DNA from 2 places in the Lysinibacillus sp. RC79 genome. Region 2 is predicted to be linked to the other one. Evidence: riboswitches for the same ligand, from Rfam matches in the RefSeq annotation. Region 2 holds a riboswitch; the other holds the start of a gene.
The links. Region 2 has a riboswitch for thiamine pyrophosphate ahead of ABH968_RS11415 (ABC transporter substrate-binding protein). Riboswitches for the same ligand answer to the same signal wherever they lie in the genome.

Region 1: it holds a riboswitch for thiamine pyrophosphate, as region 2 does, so the genes downstream of both, thiC (phosphomethylpyrimidine synthase ThiC) here and ABH968_RS11415 (ABC transporter substrate-binding protein) in region 2, are expected to answer to the same signal.

Annotation. Positions count from the first base shown of each region.
Region 1 covers NZ_JBGCCD010000016.1:104,175-111,893, forward strand. The annotation lists gene ABH968_RS16090 (S-layer protein) at 1-180, opposite strand, end outside; gene ABH968_RS16095 (methyl-accepting chemotaxis protein) at 433-2,535, shown strand; gene ABH968_RS16100 (AEC family transporter) at 2,698-3,627, shown strand; TPP riboswitch at 3,936-4,050, shown strand; gene thiC (phosphomethylpyrimidine synthase ThiC) at 4,188-5,966, shown strand; gene ABH968_RS16110 (catalase) at 6,104-7,609, opposite strand.
Region 2 covers NZ_JBGCCD010000009.1:136,407-144,125, reverse strand. The annotation lists gene parE (DNA topoisomerase IV subunit B) at 522-2,498, shown strand; gene parC (DNA topoisomerase IV subunit A) at 2,495-4,927, shown strand; TPP riboswitch at 5,162-5,271, shown strand; gene ABH968_RS11415 (ABC transporter substrate-binding protein) at 5,446-6,441, shown strand; gene ABH968_RS11410 (thiamine-binding protein) at 6,443-6,733, shown strand; gene ABH968_RS11405 (ABC transporter permease) at 6,733-7,503, shown strand; gene ABH968_RS11400 (ABC transporter ATP-binding protein) at 7,481-7,719, shown strand, end outside.

The DNA.
Region 1 (7,719 bases), on a different contig from region 2:
AGTGATGTTGTTAATGGTAACAGTTTGCCCCTTAGCTGTGGCTGCGGCTACCTGCCCACCAATTTGAATTGAGTGGTTTAAAGATTGATCATTTGAAGCTGCGTTTGCAGATGCTACTGGCAAAACTAAGGTTGCTGTAATAGCTGTTGCCATAAAAGTCGATAACGCTTTATTTTTCAAGTTAATCACTCCTATCGTAGTATTTAGTAGATAATATATCATATATTTCAATATTTTAGTATATAAAGGGTATGTTTTACTAAACAACCAATAATAAATGGATAATTGGTCCTTTTTTATGTGATTTAAATTTTTGGGTTGCAAACACTAGAATTCTCTATAAATCATCAAAATTCTACTTGATTCGCTAAATATCTTATTGTTATACGACCTTCCATCCATTATCATTATGTATAAAAGTGGGGTGTTGTGATGGGGAAGTCTAGGAGTATCGCTTTAAAGCTATCTGCTCTAATTATAGGGCTATTTTTAGTGTTATTTATTACATATACGGTTATTGTAAGTGTTATTTTAAAGAGTCAAAGCGTTGATGATGCAGAAACTGCAACACTGGAAACTGCTGAATATTCGGCAGCAAAGATGAGTGAACGCTTTCAGAAAGCAAACACGACTTTACTGACGACGAAACGTATAGTCGAGGGTATGGAGAAAAAAGGTAAGCTTTCTGCAGAAGACATAATAAAAATGATGGAAACTAACTTAGTTAATAATGAAGATTTACTTGCTGTAGGAGCTGTTTTTGAACCAAACTCCACAAACGTAGAGCCAACAATAAATGCTACTTTAGTGGATTCAAAAAATCGCTTTATACCTTATTTAAGTAAGGATGGAAATGAAATAACAACGTCTTTTATTGATGGCATCGATGACAAGAGTATTTCCGAGTGGTATTGGATACCAAAAGAAGAAGGAAGATCCGTTCTAACGGAGCCATACGAATATAATATCAAAGGACAAACAGTACTAATGACAACGATTGCTGTTCCGTTAGTCGATGCTTCGGGATCATTTTTTGGCACGTTGACGGCTGATATAGCTATTGATTATTTAAAGGGATTGACAGAGTCCGTAAAGCCAGATGGTGGCTATGCAGCTATTATTACTAATAATGGAGTTTTAACTGCAAATAGCTTTGGTGAGTCATTAAAAGGATTAAATATGCAGGACCATTTGGACTGGACAAGCATTAAACAAACAATGGATAGTGGCGAGCTAAAAAGTATGTATTTGGATTCCGAAGAGCTCAAGGAAAATTCATTTAACGTTTTTGCTCCTATGAATTTAGATGGGATTGATGAAACATGGACTGTACAATTAGTGCTACCAAAATCCAAAATATTAGAAACCTATAATCATGTGCTTACTTTTACCATCATAGCGTCAATTATTATAATTGTTTTAATGGCAGTTGCTAGTGCATTGTTTATCTATAAATTACTGAGGCCATTAAAGTTTTTACGCACTTCTATTGAAACGGCGGCAAATGGAGATTTAACTCAAAAAGTGGATGAGAAATATATTAAGCCTGATGAGATTGGTGCTGTTGCATTAGCTTATAATAATATGTTAGATCAAACGAATAGCGCCATTCAAACCGTGCTGAATGCTACGACATCACTCAATCAATCATCAAATTATGTTCATGAGGCGTTTAATGAAATAGTTGCTTCAAGTCAAGAGGTCTCGGTAGCTATTAATGAAATTGCGCAGGGAGCATCCAAGCAATCTGAGGATACAGAAGAAACCAATTATCGAATGATTGATTTATCCGATCAAATTGATGCTATTACAACGCTTTCAAATGAAATGGACGAGCTATCGAATAAAACGAAAACAACTACAGACGAAGGAATGAAAGAAGTCGAAAGCTTACGTGAACGTAACTCAGAAACGAATGCAATGAATGGACGTATTCAGCAGCAAATGGAGTCATTGGCGTCTAATATTGCCAATATCAATCAGATTATAGCGTCTATTCAAGGTATTACCGAGCAAACAAATTTATTAGCCTTAAATGCAAGCATAGAAGCTGCACGTGCTGGTGAACATGGTAAAGGTTTTGCAGTTGTCGCTGAGGAGGTACGAAAGCTAGCAGAGCAATCCAGAAATGAAACAGATGTTATTAAGCAAACAGTAGATAGCATTCTTGAAAATTCTCAGCAAACGGTAGCTGTCATTGCCTCAAACGCAGGCTTAATACAAGCTCAAAATGAGTCAGTACAAAGCACTGAGGTTGCGTTTAAAGACAATAGTGAGCTTTCTAGTTCTATTGCAACGTCAATTAGTGAGTTAATGACTAAACTTTCTCATATGTTAGAGCATAAAAATCAAGCGATAATGGCAATCCAAAGTATTTCTGCTATTTCTGAGGAGACTGCTGCATCTGCAGAACAGGTAAGTGCATCTGCTATTGACCAACAAGCGGAACTACAAAAGGTTGCAGAGTCCATCAATAATATGAACGAGGTTTCAAAAGAATTACAAGAGGTCGTTAATCGATTTAAGCTCGTTTAACTTTTTTCAGCAAAAGACTGCTTCAATATGTGAAGCAGTCTTTTTATTTATGGTAAAAGGCATTGGACTAAAAATGCCTCGTAAAGGGCTATGAGTTAACGGTGAGGTACATTGACCAAGTATTAAAACAGCACTACTATAGGAGAGGAAAGGGGACACGCTATGATGTATCTCGGTATGATTTTTTTTAAAATTGTAGCTCCAATTTTAGTGCTTTTAGTACTTGGTGCAGTTTTACAAAAGAAATTTCGCTTTAATTTAAAGGCGTTATCTCAACTTATTACATATTGTTTCATGCCCGCAGCTGTTTTTGTGAATATATATGAAACGAGTATAGAGCTGTCTGTGCTTGGGGAAGTTGCATTATTTATTCTACTCTTTATCGGAAGCCAAATGGTACTTAGTCACTTTCTAGCAAAGGGACTCGGCTTAGCAAAACCCGAGGCTGCGGTGTTTAAAAATAGTGTTGTCCTAATTAATTCAGGTAACTATGGTATTCCGGTTGCACAAATGATTTTCGTGACCCAGCCGATTGGAGTAGCGATTCAGGTCATTCTCGTAATATTTCAAAATATGACGACCTATACTTACGGCTTGTACAATTTAATCTCTTCAACAAAATCGGGCATGTCTATTGTGAAAGACTTCCTCAAAATGCCTATTATTCATGCACTTATTATTGGTGTTGCAATGAACTATTTTAATATCGCTATTCCGCAGTTTGTAAAAATTCCGATAGACCATGTGGCAGATGGCTTTATCGCAGTAGCATTAATAACTTTAGGGGCACAACTATCACAGCTTGAAATCAAATCCATGTTCAATAAAATGGTATTCATTAGCTGTTTTACACGACTAGTCATAGGGCCAGCCGTAGCATTGCTGATCATTTATGTACTTGGCCTTGACGGTGTCGTGGCACAATCACTTTTTATAGCTAGTTCGTTCCCGACATCGCGAAATAGTTCTAGTCTGGCATTAGAATATGACGTAGAATCGGCAACTGCTGCACAAACAGTATTATTTTCAACGATTGTGAGCTGTATTACAGTGACGATTGTGATTTACGTAGCGGAACTGTTGTTTACCTAACAGCTGGATGTTATTCGGAATAAGATAGAGTGACAGCCCATCTGGAGTAAGCGGTTTTCCTTCTGATTTTTAAAAATAGGATAATCACCAAAAGTTAGGGATTATACTTTTTAAAACGTATGCCATGTAAATAAGTTGATTGGAGTGGAGGCTGGGCGACTCCTTGGGGATTAGCGGCTCATCGGACGCCCCCAGGAAAGCGCCCAGCCGGAACGGAAATCAACCACACGTTATGATGATGACACAAAAATATTCAAATGAAGCTTCCATCTCTTAACAATATCTGCTACACTAGCATCAAACTTAATAGCATTAACTAGGGGAGTCTGATGAGTCAGGCTGAGAGGGAAACGCATAGAGGTTTCTTGACCCTTTGGACCTGATCTGGCTCATACCAGCGTGGGAAAGTTAACCATTATTGCACTCTACGTTATTTGCAATAACTATACCTTTACATTCTTAGCCGGATCCAAATTTTTTTTTGGATTCGGCTTTTTGTTTTTGTTGGGGTGAGCTAGATTCGGTCCTTGGAATAAATGTAAAAGGGAGCGAAGTAGTTTATGACAACAGTTAGCGACAAGAATATTACGATTATGTCAAGTTTTGAAGGAAGTAAAAAAGTTTACGTAGAAGGATCTCGACCAGATATTTTAGTGCCAATGCGTGAAATTGCTCTAAGTCCGACGACAGGAAGCTTTGGTGAAGAGGAAAATGCGCCAGTACGTGTTTATGATACGAGCGGCCCGTACACTGATCCTGCATATAAGGTGGATATTACAAAAGGATTGCCAGCTTTATGTAGTGTATGGATCAAAGAACGAGGTGACGTTGAAGAATACGAAGGTCGTACTATCAAGCCAGAAGATAATGGATTCCGTAAAGCTGATGATCCACGAATGAATGAAAATGTTTTTCCGGATTTATCTAGAAAGCCTTTGCGTGCGAAGAAAGGTAAAAATGTAACACAGCTTCACTATGCACGAAAGGGAATTATTACTCCAGAAATGGAATTTGTAGCGATTCGCGAAAATATGGACCCAGAATTTGTGCGCTCAGAGATCGCGGCAGGACGTGCTATTTTGCCATCTAATATTAATCACCCTGAGGCAGAGCCGATGATTATTGGACGTAACTTCCACGTAAAAATTAACGCCAATATTGGAAATTCAGCGGTGTCATCCTCTATTGCAGAAGAGGTAGAAAAAATGACGTGGGCTACACGCTGGGGTGCTGATAACATTATGGATTTATCTACTGGTAAGCATATTCATACGACACGTGAATGGATTATCCGTAATGCCGCGGTGCCAGTGGGAACGGTGCCGATTTATCAAGCGTTAGAAAAAGTAAATGGTGTGGCAGAGGATTTAACGTGGGAAGTGTATCGTGATACGTTAATCGAACAGGCAGAGCAAGGTGTTGATTACTTCACGATTCATGCAGGGGTATTGCTACGCTATGTGCCATTAACGGCTAATCGTGTAACAGGCATAGTGTCTCGAGGAGGCTCGATTATGGCACAGTGGTGTTTATATCACCATCAAGAAAGCTTCTTATATACTCATTTTGAAGAAATTTGCGAAATTATGAAAACCTATGATGTTGCCTTCTCTTTAGGTGATGGTTTACGTCCTGGTTCTATTGCAGATGCAAATGATGAGGCTCAGTTTGCGGAGCTAGAAACGCTAGGGGAATTAACGCAAATCGCCTGGAAGCATGATGTACAGGTGATGGTAGAGGGACCAGGGCATGTGCCAATGCATCTTATTAAAGAAAATATGGATAAGCAATTAGAGGTGTGTAAGGAAGCTCCTTTTTATACTTTAGGGCCACTGACAACAGATATTGCTCCTGGCTATGACCATATTACATCGGCTATTGGTGCTGCGATGATCGGTTGGTATGGTACAGCAATGCTATGTTATGTGACGCCTAAAGAGCATCTAGGCTTACCAAATCGTGAGGATGTTCGTGTAGGGGTTATTACGTATAAAATTGCTGCACACGCGGCAGATTTAGCGAAAGGGCATCCGGGAGCACAGCAGCGTGACGATGCACTATCTAAGGCACGCTTTGAATTCCGCTGGCGGGATCAATTCAACCTATCGCTTGATCCAGAGCGTGCAGTCGAATACCATGATGAAACATTGCCTGCAGAAGGGGCGAAAACTGCGCACTTCTGTTCAATGTGTGGCCCTAAGTTTTGTAGTATGAGAATCTCACAGGATATTCGTAATTATGCAAAAGAAGGAGACCTAAATACTACTGAAGCAATCCACAAAGGTATGCAGGAGAAAGCCGAGGAATTTAAAAAGGCAGGCAGTCAAATTTATCAATAATTATTAGAGCAGGCTTGTATCTATCAGATATAAGCCTTTTTTGGTCATTAAGATAAAAAAACTCCATGTGAGGTTGCCCTTCACATGGAGTAAAAAGTTGGATTTGGATATCAATAATATTTGGAATATGTGGAGAATTAAACGTTAGTTGGTTGTTTTACGTATGGGTTTGAAAGATCCACGCCTTCTAATGAAAGACCCATAGCTTTTGCTACACCTTCACCATATGCTGGATCAGCTAGATAGCAGTGCAGGATATGGCGACGTTTGATGAACTCTTCAACTGACGCCATATCATTAGCAGTATTTTCGAATAGGCGTTGTTGTTGTTCAGCAGTCATTAGGCGGAATAATTTACCCGGCTGCTCGAAGTAATTGTTGTCGTCTTCACGGAAGTCATGGATACCAGCATTACCATCAATACGTAATTCAGGCTCCTTGTAGTCTAAATTATGCTCCCATTCACCATAGCTATTTGGTTCATAGCCTAAAGTTGAACCAAGATTGCCGTCGAAACGCATAGCACCATCACGGTGGAACGTACGGAATGGACATTTTGGTGCGTTTACAGGAAGCGAGTAGTGGTTCACTCCTAAACGGTAGCGCTGTGCATCTCCATATGCAAAGATACGAGCCTGTAACATTTTGTCTGGCGAGAAGCTAATACCAGGAATAATGTTAGATGGTGCAAATGCAGCTTGCTCAACTTCCGCAAAGTAGTTGTCCGCATTTTTATTTAACTCGAATTCCCCCACAGGAATTAATGGGAAGTCTTTTTTATACCATACTTTCGTTAAATCAAATGGGTTATATGGTAATTCACGTGCTTGTTCCTCTGTCATTACTTGAATATACATTTTCCATTTAGGGAAATCGCTATTTTCAATTGCCTCATATAGATCGCGTTGTGAAGATTCACGGTCATTACTAATCACTTCAGCAGCCTCGGCACCAGTTAAGTTTTTAATGCCTTGCTCTGTAGTAAAGTGGAATTTAACCCATACGCGCTCATTTTCTTCATTAATAAAGCTATAAGTGTGAGAACCGAAACCATGCATATTGCGGTAACCTGACGGAATACCACGATCAGACATAACGATTGTTACTTGGTGAAGCGCCTCTGGTAATGAAGTCCAGAAATCCCAGTTTGAATTCGCATTTTTCATATTTGTACGTGGGTCACGTTTTACCACGTGGTTTAAATCTGTGAAGTGTAAAGGATCACGGAAGAAGAATACAGGTGTGTTGTTACCAACTAAATCCCAGTTACCTTCTTCAGTATAGAACTTAAGTGCAAAGCCACGAATATCGCGCTCAGCATCCGCTGCACCACGTTCACCTGCAACTGTGGAGAAGCGTGCAAACATTTCAGTCTTCTTCCCAACTTCTGAGAAGATTTTTGCTTTTGTATATTTAGTAATATCATGCGTTACAGTGAAAGTACCGAATGCACCTGAACCTTTAGCGTGCATACGACGTTCAGGAATAACTTCACGGTTGAAGTTTGCTAATTTCTCAACTAGCCATACATCCTGAAGTAATAGAGGACCACGAGGACCTGCTGACATTGAATCGTGGTTGCTTACTACTGGAGCGCCACCTGCTGTTGTAAATCGACGGCTACGATCATTTTCATTTGTCATATTAGTTTACCTCCTGAAGAAAAATTGTGAGTCAAACTCTTCATCAATAACTATAACAAACACAAACTAGAATTGCTAGTAAATTATAATTATTATTGTTAAAGAATCTT
Region 2 (7,719 bases):
TTAGGCTTTTTGACATGATTCATGTAGTCAGCTTGAAAGCCCTTTCTAAAAATATAGGTAGTATGGCAATTTTGTCAATCACACATTCCTTTGGTAGAATAGAAGTCTATCTTTAATTTCTAGAGTAAGCTAGTATGAATCTTCTTTAGACAGAAGAAACCCATTTATTACTGTACCTGTATATTTTTCAGAGAATATTCAAATGCTTTTGAATGAAAGGTCAAAGCCTTCAGCGATTTGGTATCGTTTTGAAAAAGAGTATGACCAGAAGTTAGCCATTTGTTGTTTTATTTATGCAACTAAAGTTTACTGCCCTGCGTCAAGGGAATGGAAGAGTTCTTAATACATATTAAAGCAACTATTGCAAACTTTTCTTCCAGTAAAATAGATCAAAACGCTGAAGCTGTGAGGAAATTTTAAAAATTTATTGGGCCAGCCACTAGATATTGTTAGGAAATGCTATTATGATTAGGAAGAGAATATAAATAGAACATGCGTTTGTTTTTTGGAGGGGAATTTTTTTGGCGAATAAACAGTCACCAAGCGTCTATAATGATGACGCCATTCAAGTATTAGAAGGATTGGAAGCGGTACGAAAACGACCCGGCATGTATATCGGTTCTACAGATGGCCGTGGACTTCATCACCTTGTATATGAAATCGTAGATAATTCGGTGGATGAAGCACTGGCTGGCTTTGGTTCTCATATCATTGTCAAGATTCATAAAGATCAAAGTATCAGCGTTCGAGACTTCGGCCGTGGGATGCCAACAGGTATGCATAAAATGGGGAAACCAACTCCCGAGATTATCTTTACGGTTTTACATGCTGGTGGTAAATTCGGACAGGGCGGTTATAAAACAAGCGGTGGCTTACACGGTGTAGGTTCTTCTGTTGTTAATGCCTTATCTACTTTTTTAGAAGTAACGATTCACCGCGACGGTAAAAAGTATCGTCAACGTTTTGAAAACGGTGGCCATCCTGTGACGACATTAGAAGAAATTGGACAAACAAAACAGACAGGAACACTTGTTCATTTTCTACCAGATGACACGATTTTCTCTGTAACAAAATACAATTATGATACGCTTGCAGAACGTTTACGTGAGTCAGCATTTTTATTAAAAGGCTTAAAAATTGAGTTAATCGATGAACGCGAGGAAGGCAAAAGTGATGTTTTCTTTTATGAGAACGGCATTGAAGCTTTCGTTGCGTATTTGAATGAGGAGAAAGATGTACTTCATCCCGTTAAGTATGTAGAAGGAATTCAAGACGAAATTGAAGTAGAATTCTCCTTCCAATACAACGATGGTTACTCAGAAACAATCCTTTCATTTGTTAACAATGTACGTACACGAGATGGTGGGACACATGAAACTGGTGCCAAGGCAGCGTTAACACGTGTGTTCAATGAATATGCACGAAAAATTGGTTTGTTAAAAGATAAAGATAAAAATCTCGAAGGGACAGACATTCGAGAGGGCTTAGCGGCGATTGTTTCTGTTCGTATACCAGAGCATTTACTACAATTTGAGGGTCAAACGAAGGGTAAGCTCGGGACGAGTGAGGCACGCTCGGCAGTGGATAGTGTTGTCTCGGAGCAAATTTTTTATGTACTTGAGGAAAACGCTGAATTGTCTGCATCTCTTGTGCGTAAAGCTATTCGTGCGCAGCAAGTACGTGAAGCGGCTCGTAAGGCACGTGAAGATGCACGAAACGGCAAGAAGAGCAAAAAAGGCAGTACGATCCTTTCTGGGAAATTAACACCTGCACAATCTCGAAATGCGGCGAAAAACGAGCTGTATTTAGTCGAAGGTGACTCTGCAGGAGGCTCTGCAAAACAAGGACGTGATCGTACGTTCCAAGCCATTTTACCATTGCGTGGTAAAGTCATAAATACGGAAAAAGCAAAGCTTCAGGATATTATGAAAAACGAGGAAATTTCAACGATTATCCATGCCATTGGTGCTGGCGTCGGAACAGATTTCTCTGTCGAGGATTCATCGTATGACAAAGTCGTTATTATGACCGATGCTGATACTGACGGAGCGCATATTCAAGTGCTGCTATTAACGTTCTTCTATCGCTATATGCGACCATTGATTGAAGCTGGAAAGGTATTTATCGCATTACCACCACTTTATAAAGTATCACGGGGTACTGGTAAAAAAGAAGTGATTGAATATGCTTGGACCGAAAAAGATTTACAAATGGCCATTAAAAAAGTTGGCAAGGGTTACATATTACAGCGCTATAAAGGTCTTGGTGAGATGAATGCCGACCAGCTGTGGGATACGACAATGAACCCTGAAACGCGTACATTAATTCGTGTAACGATTGAGGATGGTGCACGTGCTGAAAGACGTGTGACAACATTAATGGGCGATAAGGTAGAGCCGCGCCGTAAATGGATCGAAGCTAATGTAGACTTCGGCATGGAGGATGATTCAAATATTTTAGAAAATGAATTCATCCAACAAGAGGAGGACCAAGCATGAGTAGTACGGAAAAGTTTCAAGATTTACCTTTAGAAGAAGTAATGGGTGACCGCTTTGGTCGCTATAGTAAATATATTATTCAAGACCGCGCGTTGCCTGATGCACGTGACGGTCTTAAGCCTGTGCAACGACGTATTTTATATGCGATGTTTACAGAGGGCAATACAAACGAAAAACCATTCCGTAAATCAGCCAAAACTGTCGGTAATGTTATCGGTAATTATCACCCACACGGTGACAGTTCAGTATATGAAGCAATGGTGCGTATGAGTCAGGATTGGAAGGCGCGCCATATGCTTATTGAAATGCATGGGAATAACGGCTCTGTTGATGGTGACCCACCGGCAGCGATGCGTTATACAGAGGCAAGACTTTCTGCTATTGCAGAGGAGATGCTCCGCGATATTGGCAAGAAAACCGTTGAATTTGTACCAAACTTTGATGATCAGGATATGGAGCCGACTGTTTTACCAGCTCGTTTCCCGAACTTACTAGTCAACGGCTCAACGGGTATTTCGGCCGGTTATGCCACGGACATCCCTCCTCACGCACTTGATGAGGTGCTAGACGGTGTTCTAATGCGCTTAGATAAGCCGAACTCCACTGTTGATGAATTAATGACCGTTATTAAAGGCCCTGATTTCCCAACAGGTGGTATTATTCAAGGTGTCGATGGCATTAAAAAGGCGTACGAAACAGGACGCGGTAAAATCATTGTGCGTGCTCAAGCAGTCGTTGAGCCAATTAAAGGCGGCAAAGAGCAAATCGTTATTACGGAATTACCGTATGATGTCAATAAAGCAAATCTTGTGAAGAAAATTGATGAGCAACGTGTTGATAAACGACTTGAAGGGATTGCGGAAATTCGTGATGAATCGGATCGTACAGGCCTACGCGTTGTCATAGAACTGAAAAAGGATGTTCCGGGACCAGGAATTTTAAATTACTTGTTCAAAACAACTGATTTACAAGTAGCTTATAATTTTAATATGATTGCGATCCATAATCGTCGTCCGACAATGATGACATTGCCATTGTTACTGGATTCTTATATTGCCCATCAAAAGGAAGTCGTGACGAACCGCTCCATTTATGATTTGCAAAAGGCTAAAGATCGTTCGCATATTGTTGAAGGCTTGATCAAGGCGCTGTCCATTTTAGATGAAGTCATTGCAACGATTCGTTCTTCTAATGATAAACGAGATGCGAAAACGAATTTACAGGTGAAGTTTGATTTTACAGAAGTGCAATCAGAGGCAATCGTTAGCTTGCAATTATATCGTTTAACAAATACAGATATCACAGAACTTCGCAATGAACAAGATGAATTAAATAAACTTATCGCCAAGCTTGAAGGTATTCTTAATAGTGAAGCAAAACTTGTACGTGTTATTAAACAGGAACTACTTGACATTAAAAAGCGCTTTGCAGAGCCACGTCGTTCAAAAATCGAACAAGAAATTGAAGAAATTAAAATTACGTTAGATGTTCTTGTCCCAAGTGAAGAGGTCGTAGTGACTGTCACAAAGGATGGCTATATTAAGCGTACATCTACACGTTCACATGCAGCTTCGAATGGTCAAGATTTTGCGATGAAGGATTCCGATTATTTGTTATATGAAGCGAATTTAAATACGCAGCATCATCTATTACTGTTCACAAATCGAGGCAATTATATCTATCAGCCTGTCCATGAACTACCTGATATTCGTTGGAAGGATCTTGGTCAGCATATTTCAAGTATTGTGCCAACCGGGGAAGATGAATCTATTATTGCTGTATACGGTTTTGAAACATTCGAACAGGCCAATACGTATATTTTAACGGCTACGAAAGATGGACAAATTAAACGCTCACTTTTAGCAGATTATGCCGTTACACGCTATTCGAAGCCAATCAAAACGATGAATGTCAAGTCAGGCGATGAAATGATTTTTGTAGATATCGTGACGGACGAGGCAGAACTAATGTTAACGACAGATACGGCTTATGCTATTCGTTTCCCAATGGAGGAATTACCAGTAACAGGTGTAAAAACAGGCGGCGTCAAAGGAATTACGCTGAAAGAGGGAGAGGCATTAGTCGGCGTTAATGTTTTACCGCCAAATGACACGGCATATGTTGCGATTGTGACGCAGCGTGGTGCAGTGAAGAAAATGAATGTAGCCGAGGTAGAAATGACTAGTCGTGCGAAACGCGGTTTAAAAGTGTTAACAGAATTAAAAGCGAACCCACATCGTATCGTGGCTGTAGTCAAGGCTACTAATGACGAACAGCTGATCATCGAAACAGAAAAAGGCGTACAAGAGATTATTGATGTACAAGCATTAACTCGAGCAGATCGCCATTCAAACGGTTCCTTTAAAGTAGATATTGCTACAGACGGTGCCATTTCACATGTATTAACGGCCAAAAAAGAAGAGAAATAAAACTAATTTTCTAGCCCACGCTCCTTTTGAGAGCTGGGCTTTTTATATCTAAATTGAAAAAACAAGCTTTAAGCTATGCCTAATCTATACAATCTAAAGAAGGGAGGGAATCGTTGAATTCAGAAAATAGAATTCAAGATAGAGATGGGCTTTTATATTTACAGCGCTTTCGGCAAATAGAGCCTTGTCATTTCCGGATAGTTATGGGTATAATAATCACGAAAAGTTCATATGGAAAGAATGTAGGGGGGCTGGTGTTGCCAGCTGAGATTGTGTCCGATAGACGCTGACCCTTTGAACCTGATTTGGCTCGTACCAGCGTAGGGAACATCTATTCAAAAAATTTAAATTTTTGATACTGATTACAAAACGTCTGGGAGGAATCCTAGGCGTTTTTTATGTTACAAGCAATTGTTGTATGCACAAAACTTGGGTGCAGACATAAAGTGAATACGCTTTCTTCTGGTCAACACATTCATTCATGAACACTTTCAAACTACTTACTGGGAGGATTCAGCATGAAAAAATGGTTATTGATCCTGTTGGCTGCGCTTTTAACATTAGCGGGCTGTAGCGAAAAAGAGGATAAAAAGGATGCTAAGGGATTAACAAAAGTATCGGTCGTTCTCGACTGGACACCGAACACAAATCATACAGGCTTATATGTAGCGAAAAAACTTGGCTACTTTAAGGAACAGGGCTTAGATGTTGATATTTTATTACCTGGCGAAGCGGGTGCAGATCAGCTTGTGGCATCTGGTAAAGCTCAGTTTGGTGTAAGCTATCAGGAAGGGGTTACACAGGCACGTGTGCAGGATGTACCTTTAGTATCGATTGCAGCGATTATTCAACATAATACTTCTGGCTTTGCATCCATTGCATCAAAAGGGATTACGTCACCGAAGGATTTTGAAGGTAAAACATATGGTGGCTGGGGTGCACCACTTGAACAGGCAGTACTACAATCACTTATGCAAACAGAAAATGCGGATATTAATAAGTTAGATATTGTCAATGCAGGCGATATAGATTTCTTCACAATGATGAAAAAAGATATTGATTTTGCGTGGATTTATTATGCATGGACAGGTATCGAAGCAGAACAACGTGGTGAAAAACTGAACATGTTATATTTAACAGATTATAGTGATCAGTTAGATTATTACACACCTGTACTTGCAACAAATGAAAAAATGATTAAGAATGACCCAGAGACGGTAAAAGCATTTGTCGCTGCTGCAGCAAAGGGCTATGAATATGCGATAAAACATCCAAATGAGGCAGCTGATATTTTACTAGAAGCGGTACCTGATTTAGATAAAAACCTTGTGCATAAAAGTCAGGAATGGCTAGCAGATAAGTATCAAGACGACGCTGCACAATGGGGCGAGCAAAAGCTAGCTGTCTGGGAAAACTATGCGAAATGGATGGCCAGCAACAAAGTTTTAGAGGGCGAATTTAACGCAAAACAAGCATTTACAAACGACTTTTTACCGAAAAAGGAGACAAAATAGTATGGCAAACTCATTAATAAGTGTACAAATTATCCCGAAAACTGAAAAATATGAAGATGTGATCCCATTTGTCGATGCAGCGATTATGGTTATCGACGCATCTGGGGTGAAATATGAAGTTCATCCATTAGAAACGACAATGGAGGGTGAGCTATCGACTTTACTACAAATCATTGAAAAAATGAATGATAAGATGATTGAGCTTGGCGCTATTAATGTCATTACACAAGTGAAAATTTTATATCAGCCATCCGGTATTACTATGGATACACTAACGGAGAAATATCAGTGATGAGGCAGGCTTTCAAACAAGGAAGGACGATAATTTTTATCGCCTTCCTCTTATTCATATGGGAACTAATTGTCCGTTTTGCAGACGTGCCACATTGGCTATTGCCCGCACCAAGTGCCATTTTAAAAGAAGGCTTGCAATCGTATGAGACGTTTGTGCCACATGCTTTTGCGACTGTTCAATTAGCACTTCTTGGTCTAGCCATCGGGATATTATGTGGATTAACGGTTGCCGTGCTATTACATCGTTTTACGTTTGTGCGGGAGCTATTTTATCCTATTCTCATTATGTCGCAGAATGTCCCTGTGCTCGTCCTAGCACCGTTATTAATCATTTGGTTTGGCTTTGGTTTATTGCCAAAGCTCATTATTATTTGTCTTGTGTGCTTTTTCCCCATCGTTATTTCGGCAATGGATGGCTTTCGTCAAACCTCACCTGAGCTGAAGCATTATTTTGAGATGATTGGTGCAACGAAAGCACAAACCTTTTGGAAGCTTGAATGGCCATTTGCGTACCCGGCAATTTTTTCAGGCATTAAAATTGCGGCAACGTATAGCGTAATGGGGGCTGTCATTGCAGAATGGCTAGGTGCGAAAAAGGGAATTGGTGTCTATATGACATTGGCACAATCTTCATTTCGGACGGATCGTGTATTTGTAGCGATTTTTGCTATCATTTTTTTAAGTTTACTATTATTTAGTGCTATTCAATTATTAGAAAAACTTGTTGTGAAGGGGAGAGGACTCCATGCTAAGCATTCAAAACATTGATAAATCCTTTGATGCTCTTCCGGTTATTCGAAATTTATCTTTTGAGGTGAAGGACGGCGAATTTGTGGCGATTATCGGTCCGTCAGGCAGTGGAAAAAGTACACTCTTTCAATTAATTGGCGGTGTTTCTTCTATTGATAAGGGTGCCATTTTATTAAACGATACAGATATCCAGCAAAAAAGAGGAACGATTGGCTATATGCCTCAGCAGCCATG